DNA from 4 places in the Pseudomonas sp. Z2-11 genome. Region 2 is predicted to be linked to each of the others. Evidence: predicted binding sites of a transcription regulator. Region 2 holds the regulator's gene; each other region holds the start of a gene.

Region 1 (7,473 bases), 1.2 Mb from region 2:
ATCGTCCCAGGACCTGCGCGCCGTCCAGGAGCTGCTCGGCCATTCGGACATCAAGACCACCCAGATCTATACCCATCTGGACTTCCAGCACCTGGCGACGGTCTATGACAGTGCCCACCCCAGGGCCAAACGCATCAAGGGCGACGAATCATGACCATCGAACTCATCACTTTCGACCTGGACGACACCCTGTGGGACACCGCCCCGGTGATCGCCAGCGCCGAAGCCGTATTACGTCAGTGGCTGACCGATAACGCACCGGACCTGGGCGACTTTCCGGTGGAGCGCTTGTGGGCAATCCGCACGCAAGTGCTCAGCGAAGAGCCGGACCTCAAGCACCGCATCAGTGCCTTGCGCCGACGCGTGCTGTTCCGGGCGCTGCAAGACGCCGGCTATGACCAATGGCGGGCTTCGGAGCTGGCAGACCAAGGATTCGAGGCCTTCCTGCACGCCCGCCATCAACTGGAGGTCTTTCCCGAGGTGCAGCCGACCCTGGAATTGCTCGCCAATGATTACGCCCTGGGCGTCGTCACCAATGGCAACGCCGATGTCCGGCGCCTGGGGCTGGCGGATTACTTCAAGTTCGCCCTGTGCGCCGAGGACATCGGCATCGCCAAGCCCGACGCCCGGTTGTTCCACGAAGCCCTGCAACGCGGTGGCGCGACCGCGCAGACTGCCGTGCACATCGGCGATCACCCGGGCGACGACATCGCCGGCGCCCAACAGGCCGGCCTGCGCGCAGTGTGGTTCAACCCGACAGGCAAGGCGTGGGACGCCGACCATGCGCCGGATGCGGAGATCCGCAGCCTGACCGAACTGCCGGAGTTATTGGCAGGATGGCATAACCCGCGCTGAGCCCCCAACGCCGCCTGTGTGGGAGCGAGCCCGCTCGCGAAGACGGCGGTACATTCAGCACTGATGTATCAGGTAAACAGCTATCGCGAGCAGGCTGACTCCCACAAGGGCCCGCCTTGGACACCTGATCCGCACCCATGAAAAAGCCCGCAGCGACGGCGGGCTTTTTCAGCAAGCAAGGGCAGATACTCAGATCGGGCGGCTGCCGTACTTGTTGTCAGGCTTCTTGGGCGGATCGGCGACCACATTGGCCTCCACTTCCTGCACCTTGCCACCCCGGGCCAGGAATTCCTCCATGGCCTTGGCGAGCGCATCACGCTCCTTGTTCTTGGCCTCTACGCTCGGCAACTCGTCGACCGATACCGCCGCCTTGGCCTTGCCTTTGGCGGTCGGGACCGGAACATCGGCACCGTCATCGTCAGCGACGTCTTCAGCCGCCGCTTCCAGGCCTTCTTCGGCCTCGTCTTCATCACCTACTTCGAGGTCGTCGTTTTCCAGATCATCGTCGCTCATGTTCTACCTCATGACTTGCGAAAAGCAGATTAGTTATAGCCCAGCTTCGCCATCTGTCGAAGGCTGCCAGAAAAAATTCAACATCCGCCAACCATCAGCGGTCATGCCCCTTCACCGTACAAGGTGGCGAGGACTTTACGAGTACCGCCATGATCACGGTGCTCGCCCAGATAAACACCTTGCCAGGTGCCCAACGCCAACCGTCCCGCCGTTACCGGAAGACTGAGCTGACATCCCAGCACGCTGGCCTTGAAGTGCGCCGGGAGGTCGTCCAGGCCTTCGTCGTTATGCTCATAGTCGGCGGTTCCTTGTGGGATCAGCCGATTGAAAAATCGTTCGAAGTCTCGACGTACCGCCGGATCGGCGTTCTCGTTGATGGTCAGCGAGGCCGAGGTGTGCTGCAGCCACAGATGCAACAGACCGACACGACATGCCTTGAGTTCAGGCAGGCCGGCGAGCAACTCGTCCGTTACCAGATGAAAGCCCCGGGGCCTTGCCCGCAGGGTTATCAGCGTCTGTTGCCACATACAGTTCTCCGCACGTTCGGCGCGCATTCTAGCGCGCTCTGGGAAAAAACAAAGGGCCTAATATTCCTGCTTTCCTGTAAGTCTTTGGCGGTAGCAAAACCCGTGTCGCATACACAACAAAAGGCGTCGGAAAAACCAGCACGCCCTGTGAGCAATGACAAATTCCAGACAAAAAAATGCCCGGCGAACCGGGCATTTTTTATTGGAGCGCGATTACAGGTTGTAACCACGTTCGTTGTGCTGCGCCAGGTCCAGGCCCACGGCCTCTTCTTCCTCGGAAACCCGCAGACCCATGACGGCGTCGAGGACCTTGAGGATGATGAAGGTGACAACCGCCGTGTAGATCACGGTGAAGCCTACGCCCTTGAACTGAATCCACACTTGCGCACCGATATCGGTCACGGTGCCGAAGCCGCCCAGCGCTGGCGCTGCGAACACACCGGTCAGGATGGCGCCGAGGATACCGCCGATGCCATGCACGCCAAAGGCGTCCAGGGAGTCGTCATAGCCGAGCTTGCGCTTGAGGGTGGTGGCGCAGAAGAAGCACACCACGCCCGCCGCCAGGCCAATAACGAGGGCGCCCATCGGGCCCACGGTGCCGGCCGCCGGGGTGATTGCAACCAGGCCGGCCACGACGCCCGAGGCGATGCCCAGTGCGCTTGGCTTACCGTGGGTGATCCACTCGGCGAACATCCAGCCCAGCGCGGCGGCTGCGGTGGCGATCTGGGTGACCAGCATCGCCATGCCGGCGGTGCCGTTGGCCGCGACGGCGGAACCGGCGTTGAAACCGAACCAGCCCACCCACAACATGGCCGCGCCCATCAGGGTGTAACCCAGGTTGTGCGGCGCCATCGGCGTGGTCGGGAAGCCTTTGCGCTTGCCCAGCACCAGGCACGCCACCAGGCCTGCGATACCGGCGTTGATGTGCACCACGGTGCCACCGGCGAAGTCCAGTACACCCCAGTCCCACATCAGGCCGCCGTTGCCGGACCAGACCATGTGCGCAATCGGCGCATACACCAGGGTGAACCACACGCCCATGAAGATCAGCATGGCGGAGAACTTCATCCGCTCGGCGAACGCGCCGACGATCAGGGCCGGGGTGATGATCGCGAAGGTCATCTGGAAGGTAATGAAGACTGCTTCAGGGAACAACGCCGCCGGGCCGGTGATGCTGGCCGGGGTGACGCCCGCCAGGAACGCTTTGCCCAGGCCACCGACGAAGGAGTTGAAGTTGACGACGCCCTGCTCCATGCCGGTAGTGTCGAACGCGATGCTGTAGCCATAGATGACCCACAACACGCTGATCAGACCAGTAATGGCGAAGCACTGCATCATCACGGAAAGAATGTTTTTCGACCGAACCATGCCGCCGTAGAACAGCGCAAGGCCGGGAATGGTCATGAACAGAACAAGAATCGTGGCCGTCAGCATCCAGGCGGTGTCGCCGGAATTGAGGACTGGGGCTGCCGCTTCTTCTGCCATGGCCAGGCCAGGCATTACGAAGGACAACAGGGCTCCTAGCCCTGCGAATTTACGCAGAGTCATATTGTTTTCTCCTGGGGCGTTGGGGTTTGGCGGCTTAGATAGCGTCGGTATCGGTTTCGCCGGTACGGATGCGGATAGCCTGTTCCAGATTGACCACAAAGATCTTTCCGTCACCAATCTTGCCGGTGTTGGCGGCCTTGGTAATCGCCTCGATGACCCGATCAAGATCCTTGTCGTCGATGGCAACGTCGATCTTCACCTTGGGCAGGAAATCGACCACGTATTCCGCGCCGCGGTACAGCTCGGTGTGGCCTTTCTGCCGACCGAAGCCTTTGACTTCAGTGACGGTAATGCCCTGCACGCCGATTTCGGACAGCGACTCGCGCACGTCGTCCAACTTGAACGGCTTGATGATGGCAGTGACTAGCTTCATGAAACTCTCTCCCGAATTGGTGGACTTGCCCCAGGAAAACAAACCCGACTCAAGTCTAAGCGCAGTGCCTGGCTTTGTAACGCGTCGTCGGCCGAAGTTGCCCGACTGGCGCCAGCTGACTACTCCTGACGAAACTCCCCGCTCCGCCTGCTGCACTGCATTCGTCACAGCGACTGCATCAGTGCATGGGTCATCAGCCACTAAGCAGAAAGCTTGCCATCTGTGCCCAACCCCCCGGATTTCAACCCCCTTGACCACCGCGCCCGCCCGGCACGCGCCACGAACCGGAGCGATACGCACAACAACGGTGCGGTGACGCCCGGCACAGTGCGCGAAAAGCGTGCATCCGCGCCTGGCAAATTGACTATAGACCCTGCGTGATACACTGCCCGCCATCGTTTCCAGGACACCTGCCATGCTTGCCCCCAAAGATCTCCTCGACGCCCTGAGCGGCCACGCCTCCCGCCTGTTGAGCGGCGACACCCCCCTGCCCAAAGGCGAAATCGAAAGCCAGTTCAAGGCTTTATTGCAAAGCGGGTTCAGCAAGCTGGACCTGGTCAGCCGGGAAGAATTCGACAGCCAGATGGTGGTGCTGGCCCGAACTCGGGCGCGGCTGGAAAGCCTGGAGGCGAAGGTGACGGAGTTGGAGGCGCGGCTGAATCCACCTGCGGAATAACGCGCACTTCTGAAGGCATTACCCAAGGCCGCGATTTTTGGTTTTTTACTTGCGGCCATCCCGATAGCGGGAAACTTTCTCTCGCCCTTTCTCTTCCGGATGAGTTCGGCGCATCAGCCGCGACGGCCATCTTCGCGAAAAATCCTACAAAAGCCTCCTAAATTCGTCGAATACGCTAACTTTATCCAAAATCCCGTTAAAGCTTCCCTGGCATTCGCCGCTAAATCTTCGTAATGGAATGCGCCAACGAGCTGGACTTTGCGCAAGTCGGACTTTCAACGAATGGGGTCGACGCGAAGTAACCGGAATGGACGTGCAGCCAGCATCAAGGCTGCAAACCGGGCAAGGCGGACGGCTGTCCGTCGTGCGACATACGTACATGTCAAACAGGTAAAACGGCATGCAATTGAAAAAACGCAGCGTCGCGGCTTTGGCCGTCTGCTCCCTGCTCGTCGCTGGTGCGGCGCAAGCAGGTCCATTGATCCGGGTAACCGTCAAGAACCTCGGCAATGTAGAGGCCAAGTACTCGGTCATCGGCAATAACGAAGCCCTCACCAACGCCAATGCACAACCCAAGCCCGAGGATACGATCAAACCGCAGCAGTCCAGCTCCTTTGAGGTGCGAGATCAACGCAACCCTGCCATTGCCACCGCGGTCATCCGCTATAGCGTCGACGGCAAAACTTGCGTGTTCAGTACCTTTTACAGCAACCCCAAGATACCTAAATGGACGAAAGATGCGCAGAGCAGCAACGGAGCTCGCTGCACGGCGGCAATTACTTCGGTAAGCGCGTCCGACCATTCGTGGACCACCGAATTCACGATCAGGTAAACCCCGCCAGGTGTGTCCAGGGCGGCCATACGAGGCGGCCCTGGCCTTATCAAACGCAGCGCACAAACCGCACTGCAGTTGAGCTACGGAGATAAAACAATGGATGGTATCAACCGCGCACGTACGCCCTACGCAACAACCTTGAAAACCACCTCAAGCCTCATGAAACCTACCGACCACAAAGCCGGCCCCGGTCCGACGACCGAGGTGCAACCCAGCGCCCTGAAAGACAATACCGATACCGCCCAACTCTCGCCGCTGGCGCAGATGCTCAGCGACGCGGCAGCACGTGCAGCAGAACGGGACGCCAGCAATGACCGTACTGGCTTGGCGTACATTGCCAAGCGAGTCACGCAAGACATTTACAGCCCTGTCTTCCAAAGAAACAAGCAAGTTAACGACGCCGAGGTGCCGGCGTCGGACGATCCGCAGCGGCTGGAACAGGCTCAACAGGCGACGAACCACCTCAACAACAAGGGCGCCAACCCTTTTCAGGATCTGTCCCTCGAGCAACTGACGTTGATCGTCTACGACGACAGTGGTGACTTTACCGTCAATGAACGCAGGGCCGCTTGGAGCGCGGCCCATGATTTGGAATCCGCATGGGCCAAGTCAGTGTTTTATAAGAGCATCGGGGAGCAAGAGCGCAATGGGTATGTGTCCCCGCAGCACTTCCAGGACACTCTCAATCATTACAAGAACCTGCCGCCCATCATGGAGGCACAAGTCTTCGGCGACTACGAAGCCGATTACAACCAAATGATCAAGAGCGCCGAACTTGCCAAGGCGCGGAAGATAAGCGGCAGCGACGACGGAATGCCCCCATGGCAATCGTTGCTTGAGCTGATGCTGGCGCAGCAGCAGAAAGACAAACCCGAAACGCCCGCGACAGAAGCTTGAGCAGGCATCAACCGTCCCCCTTCCACGAAAGGGGGCTCGCTCAGGATGGAAAAGGAATGCCTGAACACCTCCCTCCGGAGCGTTTGTGTCAGTGCCATGGATATGGCTCATGCTGGATTTCCTATACAGGCAGGAAAAATCCTACAAAAACCGCCTAAATGTATCGATCAGGCGCAAATTATCCAGAAACCGATTAAAGCTTCCTTGCCGCTCGCCGCTAAATCTTCGTAATGGAATGCGCTAACGAGCTGGACTTTGCGCAAGTCGGGCCCTTTCAACCAAAGGGGTCGATGCGAAGTAACCGGAATGGACATGCAGCCAGCATCAAGGCTGTAAACCGGGCAAGGCGGACGGCTGTCCGTCGTGCGACATACGAACATGTCAAACAGGTAAAACGGCATGCAATTGAAAAAACGCAGCGTCGCGGCTTTGGCCGTCTGCTCCCTGCTCGTCGCTGGTGCGGCGCAAGCAGGTCCAACGATACGGGTTACCGTCAAGAATCTTGGCAGCGCGACGGTCAAGTATTCGTTCCAGGGCAACAACGAAGCCCTCACCCACGCGAATGCGACACCCAAGCCTGCGGATACGATCAATCCGCAGCAAGCCATCACTTTCGAAGTGCGAGACCAGCGCAACCCTGCGATTGCCACTGCGGTCGTCCGCTATGGCGCCGACGGCAAAACTTGCGTGTTCAGCACCTTCTACATCAACCCCAAGCTGCCTAAATGGACCAAGGACGCGCAGGCTACCGGCCGAGTCCGCTGCAATGCGACGATTACCGCAATAAACGCGTCCGATCACTCGTGGAACATTGAGTTCACGATCCAGTAAAAGCCGGCCAGGTTTGCCTTGGAGGGTAAATCCGAGGCAGTCCTGGCCTGATCGAATGCGGTGCACTTACAGCGCACCGCAGCTTAGAGATGGAGGCAAAACAATGGATGGTATCAACGGCGCACGCCTGCACTACGCAACGAACCTGAAAGCCACCGCAAGCCCGCTAGAGCCGACCGACAAGGTCGGCGCCAGCCCGAGGAGCGAGGTGCAACCCGGCGCCTTGAGCGGCAATACCACCACCCGACTCTCGCCGATGGCACAGCTGCTCAGCGACGCAGCAGCACGCGCTGCGGAGCGGGACGCCAGCAATGATCGTGCAGGCTTGGCGGACATTGCCCGGCGAGCCACGCAAGATTTCTTCATCCCCTATGTCGCGAAAAACAAGGAAATCCGCGACGCCGAAGTGCCGCCCTCG
Region 2 (7,473 bases):
AGCAGATGCAGACCGCGGGCGACACCAAGCCGGTCCAGGGCTATGGCGTCACCATCCAGTATCATGCGTCCCAGGACCGTGTCGTGCTGATCGACCGCGCCAAGGTTGTCGACAAGGACAATAACGTGACCCAGGGCGAGAAAATCGTCTATGACACCAACAAGAAACTCGCCAGCGCCGGTCGCGCCACTGGCAGCAAGGTCACCGAATCGCGCCCGCGCATCGACATGGTGATCCAGCCGAAGAAGAAAACCGACGAGCAGAAGGCCCAGTAATGGCAACTCTGAAAGCTCAGCATCTGGCCAAGAGCTACAAGAACCGCCAAGTAGTGCGTGACGTCAGCCTGTCCATCGAAAGCGGCCAGATCGTAGGCTTGCTCGGCCCCAACGGCGCGGGCAAGACCACCTGCTTCTACATGATTGTCGGCTTGGTGCAGGCCGACCAGGGTCGAGTACTGATCGATGATCTGGACGTCAGCCACCGGCCGATGCATGGCCGGGCAAAGGCTGGCATTGGCTACCTGCCACAAGAGGCGTCGATCTTTCGCAAGCTGTCGGTGGCCGACAACATCATGGCGATCCTGGAAACCCGCCAGGAGCTCGACAAGGCTGGCCGTCGCCAGGAGTTGGAAAGCCTGCTGCAGGAGTTCCATATCAGCCACATTCGCGACAACCTGGGCATGAGCCTGTCCGGTGGCGAACGTCGCCGCGTGGAGATCGCCCGCGCCTTGGCAACCGCGCCGAAATTCATTCTGCTCGACGAGCCGTTTGCCGGCGTGGACCCGATTTCCGTGGGCGACATCAAGCAGATCATCCATCACCTCAAGGCCAAAGGGATCGGCGTGCTGATCACCGACCACAACGTGCGCGAGACGCTGGATATCTGCGAAACCGCCTACATCGTCAACGATGGCCAGCTGATCGCCGAGGGCGACTCCGCCACCATCCTGGCCAACGAACTGGTCAAGGAAGTGTATCTGGGTCATGAGTTCCGCCTTTAAGCAAAGGTGGCCTGGCGGATGCCGGGGCGCCCTCAATTAATTGAGATCGCCCCCTAGGCAAACACTTCAGTTTCAGGCATATAATTTGCTTAAGTTTGGCGCTCCGGCGCCCTGTAGTGGATGGCGCATGTGCGCCGGCGAATAAGGTGTTAAGCCCCAGCCATGAAACCATCGCTAGTCTTGAGAATGGGCCAGCAGCTGACGATGACACCGCAGCTGCAACAGGCTATCCGCCTACTCCAATTGTCGACCCTGGACCTGCAACAGGAAATCCAGGAGGCCCTGGAGTCCAATCCGATGCTCGAACGCCAGGAAGAAGGCGACGACTTCGACAACACCGACCCATTGGCCGACAACGTCGAGCAGAAAACCACCCCGGAGGTCCCGGAACCGTCCTATCAGGAAGCCGCCCCGACGGTAGATAACCTCGACGATGGCGAATGGAGCGAACGCATTCCCAGTGACCTGCCCGTAGACACGGCATGGGAAGACGTCTACCAGACCAGCGCCAGCAGCCTGCCAGGCGGCGATGACGACGAGTGGGACTTCACCACTCGCACGTCCGCGGGTGAAAGCCTGCAGAGCCATCTGCTGTGGCAATTGAACCTGGCGCCGATGTCGGACACCGATCGGCTGATCGCGGTGACGTTGATCGATTGCATCAACAACCAGGGCTACCTGGACGAGACCCTCGAAGAGATCCTCGAAGCCTTCGATCCGGAGCTCGATATCGAGCTGGACGAGATCGAAGCCGTGCTGCACCGCATCCAGCAATTCGAACCCGCCGGCATCGGCGCTCGCAACCTCGGTGAGTGTCTGCTGCTGCAATTGCGCCAGCTGCCCGCCAAGACGCCATGGCTGGCCGAAGCCAAGCGCCTGGTAACCGATTACATCGACCTGTTGGGCGGCCGCGACTACAGCCAGCTGATGCGCCGGATGAAGCTCAAGGAAGATGAGCTGCGCCAGGTCATCGAACTGGTGCAAAGCCTGAATCCGCGCCCCGGCTCGCAAATCGAGTCCACCGAGCCCGAGTATGTCGTCCCCGATGTGATCGTGCGCAAACACAATGATCGCTGGCTGGTGGAGCTGAACCAGGAATCGGTACCCAAGCTGCGGGTCAATGCCCAATACGCAGGTTTCGTGAAGCGCGCCGACACCAGCGCCGACAATACCTTCATGCGCAACCAGTTACAGGAGGCGCGCTGGTTCATCAAGAGCCTGCAAAGCCGCAACGAAACCCTGATGAAAGTCGCCACCCAGATCGTCGAGCATCAGCGCGGCTTCCTGGAGTATGGCGACGAAGCGATGAAACCGTTGGTCCTGCACGATATCGCCGAGGCGGTGGGCATGCACGAGTCGACGATTTCAAGGGTGACCACCCAGAAATTCATGCATACCCCAAGGGGCATCTATGAATTGAAATACTTTTTCTCCAGCCACGTCAGTACCTCCGAAGGCGGTGAATGCTCGTCCACGGCCATCCGCGCGATCATTAAAAAACTGGTCGCCGCGGAAAATCAGAAAAAGCCGTTGAGTGACAGCAAGATCGCTGGTTTACTGGAGGCACAAGGCATTCAGGTGGCCCGCCGTACCGTCGCCAAATACCGCGAATCCCTGGGAATCGCACCTTCGAGCGAACGCAAGCGGTTGATGTAATAGGCCACGCCACAGCGTTCCAGTGGCAGGTATTTCTGCCTGCCGCTTTATGCACTGGCAACGAAGGAGAAGCTGTATGCAAGTCAACATCAGTGGACACCAACTGGAAGTGACCGAACCCCTGCGCACCTACATCGGCGAAAAGCTCGACCGATTGGAAAGGCATTTCGACAAGATCACCAACGTGCAAGTCACGATGAACGTCGAGAAGCTGCTGCAGAAAATCGAAGCCACGCTGCATATCCCCGGCGGAGAAGTGGTTGCCAACGCAGAGCATTCAGACATGTATGCCGCGATTGACCTGCTGACCGACAAGCTGGATCGCCAACTCAAAAAGCATAAGGAAAAGACCCAGAGCCTCCTCCAGGGCGCAACCGGTCGTTAACCCCCCCAATCCATGATCCGACTAGAATCCATCCTGACCCCCGGCCGTTCCCAGGTGAACGCGCCGGGTGGCAGTAAAAAGAAAGCCCTCGAACAAATCGCCAACCTGATCCACCGCGAAGTGCCGGATCTGGAAATGCAGGACGTTTTCGAGGCGCTGGTTGCCCGTGAAAAACTCGGTTCCACCGGTTTTGGCAACGGCATCGCCATTCCCCATTGTCGCCTCAAGGGTTGTTCCGCGCCGATCAGTGCGCTGCTACACCTTGAAGCCCCCATCGATTTCGACGCCATCGACGGCGCCCCGGTCGACCTGCTGTTCGTATTGCTGGTCCCGGAAGCGGCGACCGATGCGCACCTTGAGCTGCTGCGTCAGATCGCCAGCATGCTCGACCGCAAGGAAGTACGCGAAAAACTGCGCAGCGCCCCGAGCAACGAAGCCTTGTATCAGGTAGTCCTGGACGAGCAGAACGGCCATTAAACATGCGCATGATTATCGTCAGTGGCCGCTCCGGCTCCGGTAAAAGCACGGCCCTCAACGTCCTTGAGGACAGCGGCTACTATTGCATCGACAATCTGCCGGCCGGCCTGCTTCCGGAACTGGCCGAGCGCGCCCTGATCCATACCGAGCTGGCGCAACCGCTGGTAGCCGTGTCCATCGACGCTCGCAACCTGCCGAGCCATTTGTCGCGGTTTCCAGAATTGCTCGAGGAAGTGCGCAACCGGCATATCCAATGCGACGTGCTGTACCTGGACGCTGACGAAGAAACCCTGCTCAAGCGCTTTTCGGAAACCCGCCGACGCCACCCCTTGAGCAACGCCAGCCGCTCCCTCGCGGAAGCGATCCATGACGAGAGCCAACTGCTGGGGCCGATTGCCGACCTGGCGGACCTGAAGGTCAACACCACCAACCTGAACCTGTACCAGTTGCGCGACACCATCAAGTTGCGCCTGCTGAACCAGCCGGAACCCGGTACGGCGTTCCTGGTGGAGTCGTTCGGCTTCAAGCGTGGCATGCCGGTGGATGCCGACCTGGTGTTTGATGTCCGCTGCCTGCCCAACCCTTACTGGAAACCTGAACTGCGCGAGCAGTCCGGGCTCGACCAGCCGGTGATCGACTACCTGGCCGCCCAGCCGGACGTCGAGGAAATGTACCAGGACATCTCCAGCTACCTGCTCAAATGGCTGCCGCGTTTTGCCGCCAACAACCGCGCCTATGTCACGATTGCCGTCGGCTGCACTGGCGGTCATCACCGCTCCGTGTACCTCACGGAACGCCTGGGTCAGCTCCTGCAACAAACCTTGAAGAATGTCCAGGTCCGCCACCGCGACCTCAGCTAAAGGATTCACACCGCGATGCCTGCTCGGGAAATTGAAATCATCAACAAGCTGGGGTTGCATGCCCGCGCGTCGGCGAAATTTGTCGGTGTCGCGGGTAAGTTTCCGGATACCACGATCAGGGTCGGGCGCACGCCGGAGGCAACAGTCGACGGTAAGAGCATCATGGCGATGATGATGCTGGCTGCGGGTAAAGGCACCAAGATCCACTTGAGTACCGAAGGTGAACAGGCGCAGGAAGCCATGGATGCGCTGGTGGAGCTGATCAACAACTATTTCGACGAAGGCGAGTAATTCAGCCGCCGCTGATTGACCCGTGGCGAGGGAGCTTGCTCCCGCTGGGCTGCGAAGCAGCCCCTCTTTCTCAACACAGATGTTACGACTGCTTCGCAGCCGAGCGGGAGCAAGCTCCCTCGCCACAAAACCTCATTCACTTGCAGATTTTGCATCACCCCAACGCCGTATCCATCACCATCATCAAGCAGAACCCAATCAAAAGCCCCAGGCTCGCCAGTTTTTCGTGCCCATTGCGGCGCGATTCTGGAATCACCTCATGGGTCACCACCAACAGCATCGCTCCGGCGGCCAGCGCCAACCCCAACGGCAACAGCACCTCGGCCAACGTCACCAGCCAGGCACAAAGCAATGCGAACACCGGCTCGACCAGCCCTGACGCTGCGCCAATCAGGAACGCCTTGACCCGCGACATCCCCGCCGCGGCCAGCACCAGCGCAATCACCAGCCCTTCCGGCACATCCTGCAAAGCGATGCCCATCGCCAGGCTATCGGCATCCGCCATGCCGCCGCCCGCCGAAACGCCCACCGCCATGCCTTCCGGGATGTTGTGGGCGATGATGGCGAACACGAACAACCAGATCCGCGGCGCAATAACCGGTCGTCCTGGCGTCGCAACCAGTCGTTCAGGGCTGGCAGAGACCTTGCGGTCCACCAGGTACAGTCCGAACGCCCCCGACAGGATGCCGAAACAGATGAGCCCGCTGGCCGCCCAAGGCGTGAAGCCCAACTGCTCGGCTGCGGCAATGCCCGGCACGATGAGCGAAAACGCGGTGGCGGCGAGCATCACCCCGGCCCCGAAGCCCAGCAGCGAGTCGCTCATGGCCTGAGGCATGCGCCGTATCACCAGCACCGGCACCGCGCCCAACGCCGTACCCAAGGCGCAAAGCCCACCGCCCTGGAGCGCACGCAATATTTTTGGCTCAAGGTCCAGCCACGCCAGCCCTTGGGCCGCCAACAATGTCATGCCGGCCAACAGCAACAGCGAGCCCAAGGCATAGCGGAACATTCGCCCGCCGCCTATCGCCAGAGTTTCAGTGTCCATAGTCAGCCTTGGGTTGTTTATAAGAACTCAAGCAAGCGCAGCCTGGTAGCGCCGGGCGACTTCTGGCCAATTGATCACGTTGTAGAACGCGTTGATGTATTCCGGACGGCGGTTTTGATACAGCAGGTAATAGGCATGCTCCCAGACGTCCAGGCCCAGGATCGGCGTGTTGCCGCCCATCAGCGGACTGTCCTGGTTGCCGCTGCTTTCCACCACCAGAGTCTTTTGCGGGGTCACACTCAACCAGGCCCAGCCGCTGCCGAAGCGGGTCAGTGCCGCTTTCGTGAAGGCTTCCTTGAACTGATCGAGACCGCCCAACTGCGCGTCCATCGCCGCTGCCAGCGCACCGTCCGGCTGCCCGCCACCGTGGGGCGTCATCACTTCCCAGAACAGCGAGTGGTTCGCATGACCACCGCCCTGGTTGATCACCGCGGCTCGTAGCGCCTGCGGTAATTGCTCCACGCTGGCCACCAGTTTTTCTATGGGCCAATCGGCATATTCAGTGCCATCCACCGCCGCGTTGAGGTTGTTGATATAAGTCTGGTGATGCTTGGTGTAGTGAATCTCCATGGTCTGCGCATCGATGTGCGGTTCCAGGGCGTCGTAGGCGTAAGGCAATGCAGGCAAGGTGAAAGCCATCTCAGTGGACTCCGTAATGGTAAGGGACGTGGCTGTGCCGGGACGAAACGGCAGCGTTGTGCAGCAGGCGCTGAGTGCGTGGGTACTCGCCATGCTCGCTGATGAAATTCAGCAGTTCGACATAGGTCCTGTGGCTCTGGCGCATCGCGGCGGCACGCAGGGCCGGCGCCAGGCGTTCGTCCTGCATGGTCTGCAATAACCGTTGGTGAACCGCGCAGAGGTATTCGGCGCTCTCCTCCGGCTGGTTCAGGCGCAAGTGCAGATCCGCCAGGTTATGATGCGACACGACACAGGCGGCCACGGCTTCGTCGGCATCCGCCCAACGCTCGAACAACACCTGCGCCAGGGCCAGGGCTTGCAGGTAGGCTTCGCGGGCATCCACCCACTCGCCCTGCAGGAAATGGTGATTGGCCCGTTCGATCGTACGTTTCCAATGCTCCATGATGAGTCCTCCACACAAGTGTCGGGGTTACACACCGCCCGCGGTGAGCTTTTCCGGGTCCAGCAGGATCTCCAGTTCGGCGCGCGACAGGTCGGTGTGTTCCAAGGCGACATCGATCACCGGGCGACCTTGCTGATAAGCCTTCTTGGCAATTTCAGCGGCCTTCTGGTAACCAATGATCGGATTCAGTGCCGTGACCAGGATAGGATTGCGCGACAGCGCTTCCTTGAGCCTGGCTTCGTTGACCTTGAACGTGGCGATGGCCTTATCCGCCAGCAATCGGCTGGCGGTGGACATCAGGGCGATGCTGCTCAGCAGGTTCTGGGCGATGATCGGCAGCATCACGTTGAGTTCGAAATTGCCCGACTGGCCGGCGATGGTAATCACCGCGTCGTTGCCGATGACCTGGGCTGCGACCATGGCGGTGGCTTCGGGAATGACCGGGTTGACCTTGCCGGGCATGATCGAGGAGCCCGGCTGCAGGCCCTCGAGCTCGATCTCGCCCAGGCCGGCCAGCGGCCCTGAGTTCATCCAGCGCAGGTCGTTGGCGATTTTCATCAGCGACACGGCGGTGGTCTTGAGCTGCCCGGAAACCGCCACGGCAGTGTCCTGGGAGCCGATCAACGCGAACAGGTTCTTGCCCGGGGTGAATTGCACCTGGGTCAGTTGCGTCAGCTG
Region 3 (7,473 bases), 2.7 Mb from region 2:
TCTGGTGGTGTTTGAAGTGCTCACCGAGAGCTTCACCACAATGCCGGTGGGCAGTGCGATGCTGGTCAATCATTTCTGGGACATCGCCGGCAAGCTCGGCTGGGTCCTGGGGGCGGCGATGCTGCTGGTATTGCCAGCCATTACCGCGCTGCTGGTGGTCAACATCGCTTTTGGCGTGATGACCCGCGCGGCGCCGCAACTGAACATTTTTTCCATCGGCTTCCCCCTCACGCTGGTGCTGGGCATGGTGATCTTCTGGGTCAGCCTGGGGGATATTCTCAACCAGTATCAGCCGTTGGCCACCCAGGCCTTGCAGCTGCTACGCGACATGGCACAGGCGCGCTGAACCATGGCTGAGAGCGAAAGCGGTCAGGACAAGACAGAAGACCCCACGGAGAAACGCACCAGGGAGTCCCGCGAGAAAGGCGAGATCGCCCGCTCCAAGGAGCTCAACACCCTGGCGATCATGCTTGCCGGCGCTGGCGGCTTACTGATCTATGGCGGCGGGCTGGCGCTGGAACTGCTGGAAATCATGCGCCTGAATTTTTCCTTGCCTCGGGAAGTATTGCTGACCCCTGGCGCCATGACGCAGTACCTGCTGCATTCGGGCAAGATCGCGCTTCTGGCGATTCAGCCCGTGCTGATTTTTTTATTGTTGGCGGCATTCATCGGCCCGATTTCCCTGGGTGGATGGCTCTTCGCCGCCGGCAGCCTGGCACCCAAGTTCAGTCGGATGAACCCGGCCGCCGGCATCAAGCGCATGTTTTCCACCACGGCGCTGGTGGAGCTGCTCAAGGCTTTTGGCAAGTTCCTGCTGGTCCTGTCCGTCGCGTTGGTGGTGCTGGAGGGCGACATCGACGATCTGCTGCGCATCGCCCATCAACCGCTGGAACAGGCCATCATTCATAGCGTGCAGCTGGTGGGATGGAGCACGTTGTGGATGTCTTGCGGCCTGATCCTGATCGCTGCCATCGATGTGCCGATCCAGCTCTATCAGAGCAAGCAGAAGCTGATGATGACCAAGCAGGAAGTGCGCGACGAGCACAAGGACTCGGAGGGCAAGCCGGAGGTCAAGCAGCGGATTCGCCAATTGCAGCGCGAGGTCTCCCAGCGGCGCATGATGGCGGCGATTCCCGACGCCGACGTGGTCATTACCAACCCGACCCACTATGCGGTGGCGCTCAAATACGATCCTGAAAAAGGCAATGCGCCGGTGCTGCTGGCCAAGGGTAGTGATTTCCTGGCGTTGAAAATCCGCGAAATCGCCGTTGCCAACGAAGTGATGCTGCTCGAATCGCCGGCGCTGGCGCGCTCGATCTACTACTCCACCGAACTCGATCAGGAAATTCCCGGAGGTCTGTACCTGGCTGTGGCCCAGGTGCTGGCCTACGTCTACCAGATCCGCCAGCACCGCGCCGGCAAGGGCAAGCGTCCCGAACCGCTCAAGGACCTGCCGATCCCGCCGGATTTGCGGCGTGACTCCTGATTCAGCCGATGCTATTCCCTTAGGGCATCGACAAACCCGTGGCGAGGGAGCTTGCTCCCGCTGGGCCGCGAAGCGGCCCCAAAACCCGCCAGATGCGGGGCATCAGACACGCCGCACCCGCCGGTTTGCGACTGCTTCGCAGCCGAGCGGGAGCAAGCTCCCTCGCCACGGGTACCCTTCTTCTCAAGTGAACCGCATCACCCTGTGGGAGCGAGCCTGCTCGCGATTGCGGTGATCCAGTCGATACAGGCGCCGACTGACAAACCGCATTCGCGAGCAGGCTCGCTCCCACAGGGTTGAAGTCGCTTCGGCCTTTCTATTTCAAGCTTTTGCAAAAGTTGGAAAGCTTCTTGCAATACCCCGTCTGCGCCCCCTCCGGGCGTCAAAAGTTTGCTTCACAGGAACGGGGAATATTGGTGGATCGCTCTCAGTTATTCAGCACCGCACGCAGCAACGTAGCCGACCTCAGCCGGGGGAATCTGGGTGTGCCGCTGTTGCTGCTGGTCATGCTCGCCATGATGATGCTGCCGATACCGCCGTTCCTGCTCGACGTGTTCTTCACGTTCAACATTGCGCTGTCCATCGTGGTACTGCTGGTCTGCGTATACGCTCTGCGGCCGCTGGATTTCGCGGTGTTTCCAACCATCCTGCTGGTCGCCACGCTGATGCGCCTGGCGCTGAACGTGGCGTCCACTCGCGTGGTCATGCTCCACGGCCAGGACGGCCACGCTGCCGCCGGTAAGGTGATCCAGGCCTTCGGTGAAGTGGTGATCGGCGGTAACTACGTGGTCGGTATCGTGGTTTTCGCCATCCTGATGATCATCAACTTCGTTGTGGTGACCAAGGGTGCCGGGCGGATTTCCGAGGTGAGCGCGCGTTTCACCCTCGATGCGATGCCCGGCAAGCAGATGGCGATCGACGCCGACCTCAACGCCGGCCTGATCGATCAGAACCAGGCCAAGGCTCGTCGTCTTGACGTGGCTCAGGAGGCCGAGTTCTACGGTTCCATGGACGGTGCGAGCAAGTTCGTGCGTGGCGACGCCATCGCCGGCCTGCTGATCCTGTTCATCAACCTCATCGGCGGGATGGCCGTCGGTATCTTCCAGCATGGTATGACGTTCGGTGATGCTGGCAGGGTTTACGCCTTGCTGACCATCGGTGACGGTTTGGTGGCGCAATTGCCATCACTGTTGTTATCCACAGCTGCCGCGATCATGGTGACCCGTGCTTCGGGCTCCGAAGACATGGGCAAGCAGATCAATCGCCAGATGTTCGCTTCGCCCAAGGCCCTGGCCGTGGCGGCCGGCCTGATGGCGGTGATGGGTATCGTGCCGGGCATGCCCCACGTGTCGTTCCTGAGCATGGCTGCCCTGGCTGCCGGTGGCGCCTACCTGTTCTGGAAAAAGCAGAACGGGCAAAAGGTCCAGGCGCTGGAAGAGGTCAAGCGTCAGCAGGAACTGCTGCCATCGCCGGCGCGGGCCATGGAAACCAAGGAGTTGGGTTGGGACGATGTGACGCCGATCGACATGATCGGCCTGGAAGTCGGCTACCGCCTGATCCCACTGGTCGACCGCAACCAGGGTGGTCAACTGCTGGCCCGGATCAAGGGCGTGCGCAAGAAGCTGTCCCAGGACCTGGGCTTCCTGATGCCCACCGTGCATATCCGCGACAACCTCGATCTGGCCCCAAGCGCCTATCGCCTGACGCTCATGGGCGTGATCCTGGCCGAAGCCGAGATCTATCCTGACCGCGAGCTGGCGATCAACCCAGGACAGGTCTACGGTTCGCTCAACGGTATTACCGCCAAGGATCCGGCTTTCGGCCTGGAAGCGGTGTGGATCGAAATCAGCCAGCGGGCCCAGGCGCAATCGCTCGGTTATACCGTGGTAGACGCCAGCACCGTGGTGGCGACCCACTTGAACCAGATTTTGTATAAGCACTCCAGCGAGCTGATCGGCCACGAGGAAGTCCAGCAATTGCTGCAAGTACTGGCCAAAGGCTCGCCAAAACTGGCCGAGGAGCTGGTGCCGGGCGTGGTGTCGCTGTCGCAGTTGCTCAAGGTGTTGCAGGCGCTGTTGGCCGAACAGGTCCCGGTGCGCGACATTCGCAGTATCGCCGAAGCCATCGCCAACAACGCTTCGAAGAGTCAAGATACCGCCGCGTTGGTCGCTGCGGTGCGGGTCGGCGTATCCCGCGCAATCGTCCAAAGCATTGTAGGCACTGAGTCTGAGCTGCCTGTGATCACTCTGGAGCCAAGGTTGGAACAGATATTGCTCAATAGTCTGCAGAAGGCAGGACAAGGCTCGGAAGAGGGTGTTCTGCTGGAGCCAAGCATGGCCGAGAAGCTGCAGCGTTCGTTGATCGAAGCAGCCCAGCGGCAAGAGATGCAAGGCCAACCGGTGATCCTGCTGGTGGCCGGTCCGATTCGCGCGATGCTCTCGCGGTTCGGTCGCCTCGCGGTCCCGGGGCTGCATGTGCTGGCGTACCAGGAAATACCGGACAACAAGCAAGTGACCATCGTTGCGACAGTAGGGCCCAACGGCTGAGGTAGTGGTTTATGCAAGTGAAGCGTTTTTTTGCCGCCGATATGCGTCAGGCCATGAAGCTGGTACGTGACGAGCTGGGCGCTGAAGCAGCCATCATCGGTAATCGCCGGATCGCCGGCGGTGTCGAGCTGACGGCTGCCCTGGATTACAAATTGTCGGCGCTGGCCCCGCGGGTTCCGAACATGGAGCTTGAGGATGAGCTGCGCAAGACCCAGTCGCGCATCGCCAGCGCCCAGGCCGAACTGAGCCTGCGCAGCAGCGAAGGCGAAGGCAGCGCGGGGACCAATCGTCAATTGTTCGCCGGCCAGCCACTGACGGCCGGCCTGCCGCTGACCGCTGCCGAACCGCTGATCGAGCCAGCCCAGGCCGAGCCGCGTCGTCCGGCACCGGCGCCAGCCGCGCCAGCCGCGGGTGTCGACCCACGTGCCCTGGACTCGATGCGCTTTGAACTCAACAGCCTGCGTGAGCTGATGGAAGTCCAGCTTGGCTCGTTGGCCTGGAACCAGCTGCAAGGCAGCCGTCCGGCCCAGGCCAACCTGTGGCGTCGCCTGCAACGCATCGGCTTGTCCGGCCCGTTGTCCCGCGACCTGCTGGCACTGGTCAACGATATCGAAGAACCTCGCCAGGCTTGGCGCATGCTGTTGGCGCACCTGGCGCGGATGATCGCCACGCCGGAAGTCGAGCCGCTGGAAGAGGGCGGGGTGATTGCCATGGTCGGCCCGGCCGGCATGGGCAAGACCACCACCCTGGCCAAGCTCGCCGCCCGTTATGTACTCAAATACGGCGCCCAGAGTATCGCCCTGGTGAGCATGGACAGTTTCCGCATCGGCGCCCAGGAGCAACTCAAGACCCTGGGCCGGATCCTCAACGTGTCGGTGACCCATGTTGATCCGGGCCAATCGCTGGCCCAGGCGCTGGAACCACTGCTGCGCAAGCGCGTCGTGCTGATCGACACCGCCGGCCTGCAAGCCAGCGATCCGGCCCTGCGCATGCAGCTGGAAAGCCTGGCCGGGCGTGGCATCAAGTCAAAAAATTATCTCGTGTTGGCAACCACCAGCCAGAAACAGGTTCTAACCGCCGCATACCACAGCTACAAACGCTGCGGGCTGGCCGGTTGCATCCTGACCAAGCTGGACGAAACGGCAAGCCTGGGCGAGGTGTTGAGCCTGGCGATCGGTCATGAACTACCGGTGGCCTACCTGACCGACGGGCCGCGGATCCCGGATGATTTGCATCTGCCGCGCCGTCATCAACTGGTCAGTCGTGCCGTGAGTGTGCAAATGCAGGAAGAACCCAGCGACGAAGCCATGGCTGACATGTTCGCTGACATCTACCACAGCCCGACCAAGCAGGTCGGCTGAGGTAATCATGAATATTTTTTGTACCTACATCGATGGTCTGCCATGCATTGTTCCGTATGCGAACGCGCAGCCAGTAATGTGGCCTCCGTCTAAGTAAGACAAGGTAAAGAACGAACATGGGCAGCATGCATCCCGTACAGGTGATCGCGGTGACCGGCGGCAAAGGTGGCGTCGGGAAGACTAACGTGTCAGTGAACTTGTCCCTGGCTCTGGCAGAGCTTGGCCGACGGGTCATGCTGCTGGACGCCGACCTGGGCCTGGCGAACGTCGACGTGCTGCTGGGGCTCACCCCCAAGCGCACGCTGGCGGACGTGATCGAGGGCCGCTGCGAACTGCGCGACGTGCTCCTGCAGGGACCTGGCGGGATTCGCATCGTGCCGGCCGCCTCCGGTACCCAGAGCATGGTTCACCTGACCCCGGCGCAGCACGCCGGCCTGATCCAGGCTTTCAGCGACATCGGCGACAACCTCGATGTGCTGGTGATCGACACGGCCGCCGGTATCGGTGACTCGGTGGTCAGTTTTGTCCGCGCCGCCCAGGAGGTCCTGCTGGTGGTCTGCGACGAACCGACCTCCATCACCGATGCCTACGCCCTGATCAAACTGCTCAACCGCGACTATGGCATGAACCGCTTCCGCGTCCTGGCCAACATGGCCCAGAGTCCGCAGGAAGGACGCAACCTGTTCGCCAAGTTGACGAAGGTCACGGATCGCTTCCTGGACGTCGCCCTACAATATGTCGGCGCAGTGCCTTACGACGAAAGCGTACGCAAGGCTGTCCAGAAGCAACGTGCCGTCTATGAAGCTTTTCCACGTTCCAAATGCGCGCTGGCGTTCAAGGCTATCGCCCAGAAGGTCGATACCTGGCCGCTGCCGGCCAACCCTCGCGGGCATCTGGAATTTTTCGTCGAGCGTCTCGTGCAACAAACGGCAGGGCCCGTGTTATGACAGCCAGCGGTTACAACCATCTCTACAAAAAATCGGCACGGGACGCCCAGTACGAACTGATCGAGCGTTATGCGCCGTTGGTCAAGCGCATCGCCTATCACTTGCTGGCACGCTTGCCGGCCAGTGTTCAGGTCGAAGACTTGATCCAGGCGGGTATGATCGGCCTGCTCGAAGTGTCGAACAAATACGACGCGAGCAAGGGCGCCAGTTTCGAGACGTATGCCGGTATCCGGATTCGCGGAGCGATGCTCGATGAAGTCCGCAAGGGCGACTGGGCGCCGCGTTCGGTGCACCGCAATACCCGTATGGTCAGTGACGCGATCCGTGCGATTGAAGCTAAAACCGGGCGTGACGCTAAAGATCACGAAGTTGCGGCCGAACTCCAGTTGAGTCTCGATGATTATTACGGGATTTTGAACGATACCTTGGGCAGCCGCCTGTTCAGTTTCGACGACCTTTTGCAGGACGGCGAGCACGAAGGGCTGCACGAGGACAATGCGAGTGCTCACATGGAGCCGTCGCGTGACCTGGAAGACGAACGTTTCCAGAGCGCGCTGGCGGATGCGATTGCCAATTTGCCGGAGCGTGAGCGACTGGTCTTGGCGCTGTACTACGACGAAGAGCTGAACCTCAAGGAAATCGGTGAGGTCCTGGGGGTCAGCGAATCGCGGGTCAGCCAGTTACACAGCCAGTGCGCGGCCCGCTTGCGGGGGCGTTTGGGGGAGTGGCGAGCGCGCTGACAGGCAGTGTGGGGACGCTGCGAGCGGGGCTGGCATGGCATGTGCCGGGCCAGTCTCCATCCGTGGGACTCCATACAGTTGTCGAGTGTTGTGCCGGATTGATTGAAATGGCGCGTCCAGGTGCTGGGCGCGTTTAAGACTGCTTGGAGGTCGAATTGGACAAGAACATGAAAATCCTCATCGTTGATGACTTCTCAACGATGCGGCGGATCATAAAAAACCTGTTGCGTGACCTCGGGTTCACCAACACGGTCGAGGCTGACGATGGCACCACTGCCATTCCAGTCCTCAACAGCGGGAGCATCGACTTTCTGGTGACTGACTGGAACATGCCCGGCATGACCGGTATCGACTTGCTGCGCCACGTGCGCGCCGATGAAAAACTCAAGCACC
Region 4 (7,473 bases), 1.9 Mb from region 2:
AACTGCGCGATTACCAGATACACCTGGCCGACCGCCAGGCGCAGCCGGCCGTGGCGCTGGACCTCGGCCCGCTGAACCTCGACCTGCAGAACTACGACACACTCAACGGCTCGCCTTTCAAACTCAAGCTGGACACCGGGCTGGGCAAACAAGGCAAGCTGCTCGCCGATGGCGAGGTCAATCTGAACCCGGTTACCGCGAAGCTCAACGTCAAGACCCAGGACATCGACCTGCGGGTCGCCCAGGCCTACATCAACCCGTTCATCCGCCTGGAGCTACGCTCCGGGATGCTCGGCAGCGACCTGGCGGTAGACCTGAAAAGTACCGAACCGCTGGCGTTCGCCGTGACCGGCCGCGCCCAGGTCGATCAGTTGCATACCCTCGACACGCTCAAGACCCGTGACTTCCTCAAATGGCAGCGCCTGGAACTCCAGGGCCTCAATTACCAGCATGGCGACAGCCTGTCGATCGACAAGGTCAACCTGTTCCAGCCCTATGCACGCTTCATGATCAACGACGATCGCACCACTAACGTCGACGACCTGCTGATTCCACAACCTGCCGACGCCCCGGCCAGAAACACCGCAGCCAAACCGGCAGCCAAGGAAAAACCGCTGGGCATCCACGTCGGCGGAATCGCCATCAATGACGGCTCGGCCAATTTCGCCGACTTCAGCCTGACGCCGAACTTCGCCACAGCCGTCCAGCAGCTCAACGGCGAGATCGGCACCATCGACAGCCGCCAGGCCAAGCCCGCCACCGTCGATGTGAAAGGCAAGGTCGACCGCTACGCGCCTGTCACGATCAAGGGCGCGGTCAACCCCTTCGACCCGATGGCCAGCCTCGATATCGCCACCAGTTTCAAACGGGTCGAGCTGACCACCCTGACGCCGTACTCCGGCAAGTTCGCCGGCTATCGCATCCGCAAGGGACGGCTCAATCTCGACCTGCATTACCGGATCACCAAGGGCCAGCTCCAGGCCGACAACAAAGTCGTGGTCGAACAGTTGCAGCTAGGGGAAAAGGTCGACAGCCCGGACGCCGTGAGCCTGCCGCTCAAGCTCGCCGTCGCCTTGCTGAAAGATTCCGAGGGCAGGATCTCCATCGAGCTGCCGGTTTCCGGCAACCTCAACGACCCGCAGTTCAGCGTCATGCCGATTGTCTGGCAAACCTTGCGCAACCTGGTGGTCCGCGCGGCACAAGCGCCGTTCAAGCTGATCGGCGGGCTGGTGGCCGGCGGCGGCTCGGAAGACCTGGGCAGCGTGGCGTTCGCACCGGGCTCCAGTGACCTCAGCAAGGAAAACGAAAACGCCTTGCTCAAGTTGTCCGAAGCCCTGGGCAAACGGCCAGAGTTGAAGCTGGAGATCGAAGGCACCGCCGCCGAAAGCAGCGACGGCCCGCTGCTCGCCGCCCAGCGCCTGGAACGCGAATACCAGTACAACTACTACAAGATGCTGCAGCGCAGGGGCGACAAGGTCCCGGCGAAAGCTTCGTTGCTGGAAGTACCGGAAGACGAAAAAGCCCCGCTGCTTGAAGGCATCTATCGCACTCGCCTGAAGACTCAACCACCGGTCGAATGGACGCAACTGGATAAACAGGCCCGCATCGAAAAACTCCGTGAAGGGGTCATCAAGTTCTGGAGCGGCAGTGATCTGCTGTTGCGCGAACTGGGACAGGAACGGGCCAGCAGCATCAAGGACTTCCTGGTGGACAAGGGCAAGCTGGCCGATGACCGCGTGTACTTCATCGACGCCAGCCTCGGTCAGGCCGAAAGCGACGGTAGCGTCATTACTCCTATGCATCTGGATGCCGAATGAAAATGAAGTGTCTGTCTGGAATCGGCCTGGTCCTGCTGCTTGCGACCGGCCATGCATCAGCCGCCGAGACCCTGCGCTGCGGCAGCCAATTGATCAGCGTCGGTGATCGCTCCAGCGAGGTGCGGCAGAAGTGTGGCGAGCCCACGGCGCGTGATGACCTGGGCTACCAACGCAGCGCCAATCGCCGGGAAGAGTACCCGGTAGAGGAATGGACCTACGGGCCCAACAACGGCATGTACCAATATTTGCGCTTCGTGGGGAATCGGCTGGTGGAGATCACCAGCAAGCGTGGGCGGTGATTGTGCCTCTGGGACAGGCATTTCCCATGCATAGCGCCGACGCCTTCGCGAGCAGGCTCGCTCCCACATTTGACTGCATTTCTGCCTGAAGAAACTCGGTCCAGTGTGGGAGCGAGCCTGCTCGCGAAAAGAACAACCCGGTTTCCAGGCCGTACACCAGGTTATCCTCCCCAGAATAGAACAGGCCCCCGGCACGAATGCCGGGGGCCTGTAATGGCCACGTCCCTGTGGCCTTTCGCATGAACTCCAAAGCAACGGCATACGTATATCTCAGCCCGCGTGCCGTGCCTTCTCCCGTTCAGGCGAGAAGCCTGGCCTTACTCGGCTTTCAGGCCGTCAGCCGATACGGCTTTGACGCCTTTGATTTTCTTGGTGATTGCCACAGCGGTGTCTTTTTGTGACTCAGTGACCTTGGTCATCGAAGACAGGGACACAACGCCCTTGTTGGTTTCAACCTTGATGTCGGAGCCTGGAATGCCTTTCTCGGTAACCAGGTCAGCTTTGACCTTGGTGGTGATCCAGGTGTCGGAAACGTCTTCCTTAGCCTCTGTCACTTCGCCAGCAGCCAGCATCATCGGTGCCTGAGTCGCTTGAGTGGTCTCGGCAAATGCGTTAGCCATGGTCAGGGTCAGTGCAGTGGCAGCAGCGGCAGTGATAGCGAACTTCTTCATACGAGTAACTCCTGTTTTTCTCAGAAACTGCCGAAAGTGCATCGCGGCAGGTTGTCAGGAGTAGTGCGAAGGCTGTGCCAGTTTTGAAACAATCAGATTTCCCTTTTAATTCATATAGTTAAGCGAAGCGGCATTTTTCACAATCATGCAATTTGCATGACCGGATGATTTGGTACATGCAAGTTGCGGGTTTTGACAGGGTGCTAAGCATATGAATTTCTGAGTTTTTATCTGCGGGTCGAATTTTCCCGGCCCAATTTGCGAAAAAGCCCCGCGAGTGCGGGGCTTGGATAGGTCTCGCTCAACCCTCAACCACCTGCTCCTGCAGCGGGAGCAGCAGCAGCCCCACCAGTACAGCCTGCTGGGAGAAACTCTTGAGCAGCAGTAGAGCCGCAGGTCCAGACGCCTTGCGCGGACCGGGACAGAGTAATTGTTTTGCCAAGAACAGGAGCTGGTGCATTCAACAATGTACAGGCAATTGTGCCCGTTCCGACTGATGCGGTACCGGAGACGCTCATGGTGCAGTTGCTGGTAGGCGTCGTGCCGCCAACATTATCAAGGGTTGGGCTGGTCCCCTGATTCATGACATCCTCAAACGGCACCTTCAATGCCGACACTTCCGCCAACCCCGCCGTCGCCTTCGCCCGCGCCTGATACTTCGAATATTGCGGCAACGCAAACGTCGCCAGGATGCCGATGATCGCCACCACAATCAGCAGCTCGATCAAGGTGAAACCCTTTTGCCTGTTCATAGTCATCTCCCTTGCATGAGTCGGATCTCATGCGATGAAACGAGCATTGCACGGCACATGCCAACCGCCGCGGCCCCGCCAGCCGAAGCTTTTCCAGCGACATACGAGCAACTTCCTACCCCAACAACCGCACTATCTGACGCTTTTTGTCACCTCTGCTCGCTGGTGAGGCACCGATGCTTGACTAGGCTATAAATCATGAACAGTCCGCCACCGGTATTCCCATGAATGAAATCGCCCTCAGCGGCCTGGCCAAGCAACTGGTGCTGGCCGAACTGATCACTGAACAAAGCGCACAGCAGGCCTATCAACAGGCGCAGCGCAATCGCACGCCTATGGTCAGCTATCTGGTGCAGAACAAACTCGTCCAGAGCCGCCAGGTGGCGGAAATCGCCTCGGAGCATTTTGGTATCGCCCTGCTGGACCTTAACAGCCTCGACAAGGACAACCAGCCCGCTGGCCTGGTCAGCGAGAAACTCGTGCGCCAGCATCACGCCCTGCCCCTGTGGCGGCGTGGCAACAAGCTGTACGTGGGCATTTCCGATCCGACCAATCACCAGGCCATCAACGACATACAGTTCAGCACCGGCCTGACCACCGAAGCCATACTGGTGGAGGACGACAAGCTCAGCGATGCCATCGAGAAGTTCTTCGAGTCCAGCAGCACGGGCCTGGAAGGCATGGCCGACGTCGACCTCGACGGCCTCGACATCGAGTCGATCGACGACCGCAAGCAGGATGCCATCGCCGGCCAGGACGGCGACGATGCGCCGGTGGTGCGCTTCGTCAACAAGATGTTGCTGGACGCGATCAAGGGCGGCTCTTCCGACCTGCACTTCGAACCTTATGAAAAGACCTATCGGGTACGCGTGCGCACCGACGGTATGCTGCGGGAAGTCGCAAAGCCGCCCATCCAACTGGCCAACCGCATTGCCGCGCGCCTCAAGGTGATGGCGAGCCTGGACATTTCCGAACGGCGCAAGCCCCAGGACGGTCGGCTGAAGATGCGCCTGTCAAAGACCAAGTCCATCGATTTCCGGGTCAATACCCTTCCCACGCTCTGGGGAGAAAAAGTGGTGATCCGGATCCTCGACCCCTCAAGCGCGCAAATGGGCATCGACGCCCTGGGCTACGAACCGGAACAGAAAGACCTGTACATGGCGGCCCTCAAGCAACCCCAGGGGCTGATTCTGGTAACCGGGCCGACCGGCTCGGGCAAGACCGTGTCGCTGTACACCGGCTTGAACATCCTCAATACCGTGGACATCAATATTTCCACCGCCGAGGACCCGGTGGAAATCAACATGGAGGGCATCAACCAGGTCAACGTGAATCCGCGCCAGGGGCTGGATTTCGCCCATGCACTGCGCTCGTTTCTGCGCCAGGACCCGGACGTGATCATGGTCGGCGAGATCCGCGACCTGGAAACCGCCGAGATCGCCATCAAGGCGGCCCAGACCGGGCACTTGGTGCTGTCCACGCTGCACACCAACAGCGCTGCCGAAACCCTGATCCGGCTACAGAACATGGGCATCCCCGGTTTCAACATCGCCACGGCAGTGCACCTGATCATCGCCCAGCGCCTGGCGCGCAAGTTGTGCATGCACTGCCGCAGAGCCATCGAGATTCCCGAGGAAACCCTGCTCAAGGAGGGCTTCCCGCGGGAACGCATCGGCTCATTCACGATCTATGAGCCGGTCGGTTGCGAACAGTGCAACAACGGCTACAAGGGTCGCGTGGGGGTCTACGAAGTGGTCAAGAACACGCCGGAGCTGCAGCGGCTGATCATGGCCGAAGGCAACTCCCTGGAAATCGACCTGCAAATGCGCAAGGACGGCTTCAATGACTTGCGCACCTCGGGGCTGGTCAAGGTGATGCAAGGCGTCACCAGTCTCGAAGAAATCAACCGGGTCACCAAGGATTGAGCATGGCGGTCAAGGCAGCAAAAACCGACGTCTACACGTGGGAAGGCAAGGACCGCAAAGGCACAAAAATGTCCGGCGAACTGACCGGCCAGAGCCCGGCATTGGTCAAGGCACAGCTGCGTAAGCAAGGGATCAATCCGGGCAAGGTACGCAAGAAATCCACCTCGATATTCAGCAAGGGCAAACGCATCAAGCCGCTGGATATCGCGCTCTTCACCCGCCAGATGGCGACGATGCTCAAGGCCGGCGTTCCTCTGCTGCAGGCATTCGACATCATTGGCGAAGGCTTTGACAACCCCAACATGCGCAAGCTGGTGGACGAGGTGAAGCAGGAAGTCGCCGCGGGCAACAGCTTCGCCGCCTCGCTGCGCAAATGCCCGCAGTATTTCGACGAGTTGTACTGCAACCTGGTCGATGCCGGTGAGCAGGCCGGTGCCCTGGACACGCTGCTGGACCGAGTCGCGACCTACAAGGAAAAGAGCGAAGCCCTGAAGGCCAAGATCAAGAAAGCCATGACCTACCCCGCAGCGGTGATCGCCGTCGCGGCGGTGGTCACCAGCATCCTGCTGATCAAGGTCGTGCCGCAGTTCGAGTCGGTGTTTTCCGGATTTGGCGCAAAATTGCCGGCCTTCACGCTGATGGTCATCGGTTTGTCGGAATTCCTGCAAGACTGGTGGTGGGTGCTGCTTGGCGGGCTGGTGGGCGGATTTTTCGGGGTGAAATATGCCCTCAAGCGCTCCCAGGCGTTTCGTGACTGGCGAGACAAGTGGCTGCTCAAGCTGCCCTTGGTCGGGACCTTGATGTACAAGTCCGCCGTGGCGCGTTATGCGCGCACGCTCTCGACCACGTTCGCCGCCGGCGTGCCGCTGGTCGAAGCCCTCGACTCCGTCTCGGGCGCCACCGGCAACGTGGTATTCAAGCGTGCCGTGCAGCGGATCAAGCAGGACGTCTCGACCGGCATGCAGTTGAATTTCTCCATGCGCACCTCAGGCATTTTTCCGAACCTGGCGATCCAGATGACCGCCATTGGCGAAGAGTCCGGTGCGCTGGATGACATGCTCGACAAAGTGGCGAGTTTTTATGAGGCCGAAGTGGATAATCTGGTGGACAACCTCACCAGCCTGATGGAACCCTTCATCATGGTGATCCTGGGGGTGGTCGTCGGCGGCCTGGTGGTTGCCATGTACATGCCCATCTTCCAACTCGGCTCTGCGATCTGACATGCCCCTGAGCGAATTTTTCGTGCTTTACCCGCTGGCCTTCGTACTGGCAGCGCTGCTGCTCGGGTTGATCATCGGCAGCTTTCTCAACGTGCTGGTGTGGCGCCTGCCGAAGATGCTCGATCGCGAATGGCGCCTGCAAGCCCAGGACTTGCTCGGCCTGCAGGCCGACGCCCCCGGTCCGGTCTACAACCTGATGCTGCCCCACTCCCAGTGTCCCCATTGTGGCCATCGCATCCGCGCCTGGGAAAATATTCCGCTGTTGAGCTACCTGATGTTGCGCGGCCGCTGTTCCAGCTGCGCCGTGCCCATCGGCAAGCGCTACCCGCTGACCGAACTGGCCTGTGGCGTCCTGTCGGCATTCATTGCCTGGCATTTCGGCTTCGGCTGGCAGGCCGCCATGGCGATGCTGCTGAGCTGGGGCCTGCTGTCCATGAGCCTGATCGACGCCGAGCACCAGTTGCTGCCCGACTCCCTGGTGCTGCCATTGTTATGGCTAGGCTTGATCGTCAACAGCTTCGGGCTGTTCGTCTCGCTGAACCAGGCATTGTGGGGGGCGGTGGCCGGCTATCTGGCGCTGTGGTCGGTGTTTTGGGTCTTCAAGCTGCTGACCGGGAAAGAAGGCATGGGCTACGGCGACTTCAAGCTGCTGGCGATGCTCGGTGCCTGGGGCGGCTGGCAGATCCTGCCGCTGACGCTGCTGCTGTCGTCGCTGGTGGGCGCCATTATCGGCGTCATTGTGCTGCGCACGCGCGGCGCGCCGACGTCGACCCAGATCCCGTTCGGACC

Evidence for each region. Region 2 encodes sigma-54, which starts transcription at its own class of promoters, with help from an activator protein. Its sites were predicted from a motif close to ANTGGCATNNANNTTGCTNT; they were not measured.
Region 1: glnK (P-II family nitrogen regulator) is a predicted target of sigma-54. The motif match lies at 4,018-4,037, and genes of this name have one in related genera.
Region 3: flhA (flagellar biosynthesis protein FlhA) is a predicted target of sigma-54. The motif match lies at 1,824-1,843, and genes of this name have one in related genera.
Region 4: M1E16_RS23305 (pilin) is a predicted target of sigma-54. The motif match lies at 3,585-3,604, and genes of this name have one in related genera.

The regions. Positions count from the first base shown of each region.
Region 1 is NZ_CP096395.1:5,978,655-5,986,127, forward strand. It holds gene xerC (tyrosine recombinase XerC) at 1-154, shown strand, start outside; gene M1E16_RS26760 (HAD family hydrolase) at 151-855, shown strand; gene sutA (transcriptional regulator SutA) at 1,045-1,368, opposite strand; gene M1E16_RS26770 (secondary thiamine-phosphate synthase enzyme YjbQ) at 1,470-1,895, opposite strand; gene M1E16_RS26775 (ammonium transporter) at 2,109-3,443, opposite strand; gene glnK (P-II family nitrogen regulator) at 3,478-3,816, opposite strand; gene M1E16_RS26785 (accessory factor UbiK family protein) at 4,232-4,492, shown strand; gene M1E16_RS26790 (hypothetical protein) at 4,893-5,324, shown strand; gene M1E16_RS26795 (hypothetical protein) at 5,424-6,224, shown strand; gene M1E16_RS26800 (hypothetical protein) at 6,624-7,055, shown strand; gene M1E16_RS26805 (hypothetical protein) at 7,159-7,473, shown strand, end outside.
Region 2 is NZ_CP096395.1:943,814-951,286, reverse strand. It holds gene lptA (lipopolysaccharide transport periplasmic protein LptA) at 1-275, shown strand, start outside; gene lptB (LPS export ABC transporter ATP-binding protein) at 275-1,000, shown strand; gene M1E16_RS04060 (RNA polymerase factor sigma-54) at 1,163-2,656, shown strand; gene hpf (ribosome hibernation-promoting factor, HPF/YfiA family) at 2,733-3,041, shown strand; gene ptsN (PTS IIA-like nitrogen regulatory protein PtsN) at 3,054-3,518, shown strand; gene rapZ (RNase adapter RapZ) at 3,521-4,378, shown strand; gene M1E16_RS04040 (HPr family phosphocarrier protein) at 4,394-4,669, shown strand; gene M1E16_RS04035 (ZIP family metal transporter) at 4,824-5,714, opposite strand; gene M1E16_RS04030 (superoxide dismutase) at 5,742-6,353, opposite strand; gene M1E16_RS04025 (hypothetical protein) at 6,355-6,795, opposite strand; gene M1E16_RS04020 (class II fumarate hydratase) at 6,823-7,473, opposite strand, start outside.
Region 3 is NZ_CP096395.1:4,434,592-4,442,064, reverse strand. It holds gene fliR (flagellar biosynthetic protein FliR) at 1-346, shown strand, start outside; gene flhB (flagellar biosynthesis protein FlhB) at 350-1,486, shown strand; gene flhA (flagellar biosynthesis protein FlhA) at 1,903-4,032, shown strand; gene flhF (flagellar biosynthesis protein FlhF) at 4,044-5,393, shown strand; gene fleN (flagellar synthesis regulator FleN) at 5,510-6,340, shown strand; gene fliA (RNA polymerase sigma factor FliA) at 6,337-7,080, shown strand; gene M1E16_RS19605 (chemotaxis response regulator CheY) at 7,248-7,473, shown strand, end outside.
Region 4 is NZ_CP096395.1:5,240,181-5,247,653, forward strand. It holds gene M1E16_RS23290 (DUF748 domain-containing protein) at 1-1,817, shown strand, start outside; gene M1E16_RS23295 (DUF2845 domain-containing protein) at 1,820-2,116, shown strand; gene M1E16_RS23300 (BON domain-containing protein) at 2,434-2,787, opposite strand; gene M1E16_RS23305 (pilin) at 3,096-3,539, opposite strand; gene pilB (type IV-A pilus assembly ATPase PilB) at 3,764-5,464, shown strand; gene M1E16_RS23315 (type II secretion system F family protein) at 5,467-6,684, shown strand; gene M1E16_RS23320 (prepilin peptidase) at 6,686-7,473, shown strand, end outside.